2 regions of the Staphylococcus lutrae genome follow, and region 1 is predicted to be linked to the other one. Evidence: predicted binding sites of a transcription regulator. Region 1 holds the regulator's gene; the other holds the start of a gene.
What was found. Region 1 encodes LexA, which represses DNA repair genes until DNA is damaged. Its sites were predicted from a motif close to CGAACATATGTTCG; they were not measured.

Region 1 (3,348 bases):
ATCTAATGAAACCGTTTTAAAGACGCCTAAAGAACAAGAATTTGCAATGAGAAATATTCAAATGAATATGAATCGCAAAGCAGTTGAGGCGAAACTAGGCCAGCCTAAAGCTGAAATCGGTAATAAGTATGGAACAAAGTGGTTCGTCTATCATCAAGACTTTAATGACTTTGTCATGGTGAGTTATATCAATCAAAAAGTTCATGGCCTGTATACAAATCAAAATATGATGACCTCAAAAAGCGGTGTGAAATATGGTACAGCAAAAGATGTTGTGAGAGCTGAATTGGGAACACCCATAAAAGGTTTTCATAAAGGACGTACGATTTATGAAATTGACAATGAGGAATATGATGTTTTTGATGATGATGGCATCTATACGACGGTGTTTTATGACAAGCATGAAAATAATCAACTAACGGGAATGTTACAAGTCAGTCATCTGATGGAAAATCAATTAACGCATCAATATGCAGCGCCATCCAATTACTTGAGAGAGAGCTTTGAAAAACAGGATTTTTATTTACTAAATGCTGAAAGGGTTCAAAAAGGATTACATCCGCTTGCATTCTCTGAATCATTGGCAAAAACAGCGAGAAAGCATAGTACGGATATGGCCAAGCACCATTATTTTGACCACACTAATCAACAAGGTGAATCCCCATTTGACCGCATGAAAAAGGATGGCCATCAATATCAAACGGCTGCTGAAAATTTAGCATATGGTCAAACGGATGCGATTTTTGCACATCATGGTTTAATGAACTCATTAGGCCATCGGAAAAATATTTTAAATACAGATGTGACTCAAATTGGTATTGGTGTTGACTTTAATGCTCAGCGTCAACCTTATTGGACTGAAAATTATATCGGGTAACTTAAATGAATAACGATGATGTGTCGATCAAAGCGATTTTACTTGAATCTTTGATCGACGCTTTTTTGTTGAAGCATGTACCCAGAAGATGATTAGAAAAAAGCCACTCGTAAAAAACGAATGGTTTAAAGTGAAGGAGTGATTGAACAAGATTACATTTCTCTAAACAAACCTATAACTTTGCCTAAAACGGTCACATGATCTAAATAAATAGGTTCTAAACTGCTATTTTCAGGTTGTAAACGGTAACGATTTTTTTCTTTGAAGAAACGTTTCACTGTGGCCTCATCCTCTTCTGTCATGGCTACAATAATGTCTCCATTTTCGGCGATGGATTGGCTTCTGACTATAACTTTATCCCCATCTAAAATTCCAGCCTCAATCATACTATCACCGACAACATTTAGAATGAAAATTTGTCCATTATGAGTGGAAGTAAAATGTTCTGGGAGCGGATAATATTCTTCAACATTTTCTATTGCAGAAATAGGTGTTCCCGCTGTTACTTTACCAATCACCGGGACATAAATCGTTTCTTCCATATTGATTGGGTCACCCATCAATTCATTGACAATTTCAATCGCGCGCGGTTTTGTAGGGTCACGACGGATATACCCTTTTTCTTCTAATCGAGATAAATGACCGTGTACTGTAGAACTCGAAGCCAATCCGACTGCTTCTCCAATTTCACGCACACTTGGCGGGTAGCCTTTCATTTGGACGACATGTTTAATGAATTCAAAAATCTCACTTTGTCTTTTTGTTAATTCTCTCATTTCGCACACTCCTTCTTAATTCTGATTGTTGATATTATATCATATTATACGAACAATCACAAACGTTTGTTCGTTAAAGTGTTGACACAGAACACGCGTTCTGTTAAAGTTTTTATACAAACAAACGTTCTAGGAGTGAAAATGATGATTCATATTAAAATTTCAGAGATTTACTTGTTTCTATCTGTTTTTATACTCTCTTCAATCTTATTTTTGTCGTTTTTTCTACTCGCTAGTGAGTCGAGTAAAACAGAACAGACGTACGAGATGACGGACCATCAAATTCGGACAGACCATACACATCAAACTAAAACATACGAACAGGAATACAATAATGGAAAAGAGCAATCTGTTATTGCTGTGACTTTAAGCCATTAATCCACAAAAGGAATGTGTGCTTTTACGGATAGGTGACGTTTTCCTTTCATGATTCAATGGTGTGTACAAAACGCTTGTTGTGGGAGCGTATGGAATATGGCTGATACTGAGATGATTGAATTCAAGATAATATTTAGATTTTAGCGCGCTCCCTCAAATTGCGTATACATTTTATGTGTATAACATAGACTAAAAGTATTTGAACCTCGTCAGATATTTCAACATTAAATGTTTCTATTGTTGTAGGACTCCCCAAAACTTTAAATTCATAAAGACTTCTTGTAGATCAAAGGATGTTTGTACTTAAAACACACATTGAATGAAGTGGTGACTGACTTTTATAACCAATTTAAGTGTTTGGTTTTATAGTGTTTTTCTGTTATATTTTTGTAAAGAATAATACGGAGGAGCACATTTATGCTGAGTAAAGAAAAGTTAAAACGAATTAACGAACTGGCCAAAAAGAAAAAGACAGAGGGTCTCACTGAAACTGAAGCAAAAGAGCAATCTAAGTTGAGAAGTGAGTATTTGGAAGTTTTTAGAAATAGTTTTAAAAGTCAAATTGAACATACAAAAGTCATTGATCCAGAAGGTAATGATGTGACGCCAGAAAAACTTAAAGAGGTGCAAAAGCAAAACCATATTCGAAAATGATTTTGAATAAGCGTGATGAAGTGATGTCATTTATTAGGCTTTAATGTACTGTTTCAGGTATAATGGAAGCATGATGCGGAATCAGAAAGGAAGGAATTATAAATGATTGAACAAAAAGACAGTTTAGCGATTAATACGATACGAGGGTTAAGTATTGACGCTATAGAAGAAGCAAATTCAGGGCACCCAGGTTTACCAATGGGGGCTGCACCAATGGCTTATACATTGTGGACACGTCACCTTAACTTTAATCCTAATTCACATGAGTACTTTAACAGAGATCGATTCGTTTTATCAGCGGGACATGGTTCGGCGTTGTTGTATAGTTTATTACATGTATCAGGTGCATTAGAACTTGATGAGTTAAAACAATTTAGACAATGGGGCTCTAAAACTCCGGGTCACCCAGAATACCGTCACACGAAAGGTGTAGAGATTACAACTGGGCCTCTTGGACAAGGATTTGCGATGTCAGTGGGTATGGCAATGGCAGAGAAACACTTAGCTGCTAAATTTAATAAAGACATTGAAGTTGTCGATCACTATACGTATGTTTTAGCATCTGATGGTGACTTGATGGAAGGGATTTCACATGAAGCGGCTTCACTTGCAGGACATTTAAAATTAGATAAATTAATTACACTTTATGATTCAAACGATATT
Region 2 (3,348 bases), 570 kb from region 1:
AAATAGTATTGTTGATATTTAATAGATTGAGTAATCTAAATATATCACATAAAGGGGGAATTAAAATGAATGAGACAATCGATTACTTACTCAATCGGACGTCAGTAAGACATTATGTTAATAACTATAAACTATCTTCTTATAATAAAGAACGCATTATACGAGCGGCCAAACAAGCGCCAACATGGATGAATGGACAAAATTATAGCATGATTTTATTCGAAGACAAGGTGAAGGACACATTATGTGAAATATTAGAAAAAAATGGACAAATATCAAATGCCAAATTAATTAGTCAAAGTAGTTTGTTTATACTCTTCTGTATAGACTATCATTTGTATACAGTAAATGGTACTAAATTTAACTTTGAAGGTGAGATAGAGCCTGTCTTAATAAGCACGACTGATTTATCACTAGCAGCAGAAAATGCAGTGATTGCAGCAGAAAGTTTAGAACTTGGAAGTTGTGTAATTGGTGGAGTCAGAAGGATATCTAAAGAACTCATTGAAATGTTTAATCTACCTCATTATATATTTCCATTTATTGGTGTTAGTATCGGGAAACCTTCTAAAACAAAGCAAAAACCCAAACCGCGTCTTGATGATCGCATAAATGTTTTTCAAGCTGAAGATTTTCAGGTTAATAGAACAGTCGACGATATTAATCAATACTATGAAAATTTAAAAGAATATGCCTTTGATAATCATTACCAAACAAGTCATTGGTTAAAAAGATTTGAAACGTATTATAGTGAAAAGAATTATTCTGAAGATACAAAGGATATATTGAAGCAACAGAAATTAATATAATTTTAAGTTGTTTAATGAAGGGCGTTAAAAGCTAGATTAATGTTTCATGAAATATGGATGTTATACAGTTAAATAGAATCAACATTATAGGAGGAAACGATTAAAAAATAAAGCCACTTGGAATGCGAACAAACCCGGGAATGGTATGTTTGGTTCTAACTCAGGTGATTTAACATTCTTGGTTCCTCCTATGTCTATTGATTTTTTAAAACAGCGCACTATCTACTACTGCCAAATGTATTCGATGTTCAGCTGATACGGTATCGATGTAAAATAAATGCGCACTTTTTCTGAAACTCAGGAAAACCACTGCTAACTCACATCTAAATGTGTTAATATAATCAACAAGTGGAGACCGAACGTTACAATGTGAAAGAGGAGGTTGGTTATGGGCGTTCATCAATATTTTAAAAGATTATCCGATTTGGAAAAATTGATTCGATTACCCGGGAAATTTAAATATTTCGAACACAATGTTGCGGCGCACTCTTTTAAAGTGACTAAAATTGCGCAATATTTAGGAACAGTCGAAGAACATCACGGCAATACGGTGGATTGGAAAAATTTGTACGAAAAAGCTTTAAACCATGACTTTGCTGAAGTGTTTACCGGAGACATTAAAACACCGGTTAAATATGCGAGTGGTGAATTAAAAAAACTGTTTTCCCAAGTCGAAGAAGAGATGGTAGATACTTTTATTAAAGCGGATATTCCTGAGTGTTATCAAGCCATTTATCGTCGTCGTTTACAAGAAGGAAAAGATGATTCATTAGAAGGTCAGATTTTGTCGGTTGCGGATAAAATCGACTTACTCTATGAAACATTTGGTGAAATTCAAAAGCGTAATCCAGAGCCGTTATTCTTTGAAATATACGAGATGAGCCTTGAGACGATTATGCAATTTGATCATCTTGCTTCGGTACAGGACTTTATGGATAATATTATTCCTGAAATGTTGACTGAAAGATTTATACCTCGAACTGAGTTGAGAGAAATGACGATGCAAATCCTTAATAAAAGAAAGATGTGATAAGGTTGATTTGGTATCTATTGGCCGCTTTTTTTCCTTGTGTCCTTGTGGTAATCTTTAGTGCGGTGACGAGAAGCAAATGGGTGGGGACACTGATTACATTGATCATTATCGGCGCGTCAGTTTATAAAGGTTTTTTTCATAATGAATGGATTATTTTTCTCGATGTTGTATCATTATTAGCAGGGTATATCATTGTAGATCAACTCAACCTTCATCGTATTGGACATGACCATGAAGGGGATATATAGCATGAAATGATGCACAGCAAAGCAGTGTATTGAAAATAAAAGATAGTGATAGTAGGAGTGAATCTGACACGAATGGCGACCAACATCAGAGGCACTCCTCTTTATGTCGTTTTACGAACAAATGTTTGTGTTTTTGGATTGTATTCTGTTAAAATATGAGTATTAAGTGATAGGAGGCGGACATGGAATGGCGCATCATGAATTTAAAATTGCTTCAAATTTTGAACCACAGGGCGACCAACCTCAAGCGATAAAAGCACTGGTAGAAGGGATTAAAGCAGGTAAACGTCACCAAACGTTACTCGGTGCAACGGGTACGGGAAAAACATTTACGATGAGCAATGTGATTAAAGAGGTGGGGAAACCGACATTGATTATTGCGCATAACAAAACGCTGGCTGGACAGTTGTATAGCGAGTTTAAAGCTTTTTTTCCTGAAAATAGAGTGGAATATTTTGTAAGTTATTACGACTATTATCAACCAGAAGCATATGTTCCGTCTACTGACACATTTATAGAAAAGGATGCATCAATTAACGATGAAATTGATCAATTGCGGCACTCTGCAACCAGTGCGCTTTTTGAAAGAGATGATGTGATCATCATCGCCAGTGTCAGTTGTATCTATGGTTTGGGTAATCCAGAAGAATATCGTGACTTGGTTGTCAGCATTCGTGTCGGTATGGAGATGGATCGTAGTGATTTATTAAGAAAGCTTGTCGATGTGCAGTATACACGTAATGATATCGATTTTAAACGGGGTACATTTAGAGTGCGCGGCGATGTGGTGGAAATTTTTCCAGCATCACGCGACGAACTGTGTATTCGTGTGGAATTTTTTGGAGATGAAATCGATCGCATTAGTGAGATTAATTATTTGACGGGGGAAGTATTAAAAGAGCGTGAACATTTTGCCTTGTTCCCAGCTTCTCACTTCGTTACACGTGAAGAAAAAATGGCAATCGCAATCGAACGCATTGAAAAAGAATTGGCAACACAACTTGAAAAATTAAGAAGTGAAAATAAACTGTTGGAAGCACAACGTTTAGAGCAACGGACGAATTATGATTTAGAAATGATGCGCGAGATGGGGTTTACTTCTGGCATTGAAAACTATTCAGTGCATCTGACATTACGGCCACTTGGTTCAACACCGTACACGTTGCTTGATTACTTTGGAGATGATTGGTTGATTATGATTGATGAGTCTCACGTCACATTGCCACAAGTACGTGGGATGTATAATGGGGATCGCGCA

Region 2: a site for LexA is predicted at 2,205-2,218, ahead of uvrB (excinuclease ABC subunit UvrB). Genes of this name have one in related genera too.

Annotation. Positions count from the first base shown of each region.
Region 1 is NZ_CP020773.1:2,343,974-2,347,321, forward strand. Features, by position in the region: gene B5P37_RS10895 (CAP domain-containing protein) at 1-877, shown strand, start outside; gene lexA (transcriptional repressor LexA) at 1,030-1,653, opposite strand; gene sosA (DNA damage-induced cell division inhibitor SosA) at 1,798-2,031, shown strand; gene B5P37_RS10910 (DUF896 domain-containing protein) at 2,452-2,685, shown strand; gene tkt (transketolase) at 2,788-3,348, shown strand, end outside.
Region 2 is NZ_CP020773.1:1,769,220-1,772,567, forward strand. Features, by position in the region: gene B5P37_RS08160 (nitroreductase family protein) at 66-809, shown strand; gene B5P37_RS08165 (YfbR-like 5'-deoxynucleotidase) at 1,198-1,839, shown strand; gene B5P37_RS08170 (CsbA family protein) at 1,845-2,090, shown strand; gene uvrB (excinuclease ABC subunit UvrB) at 2,278-3,348, shown strand, end outside.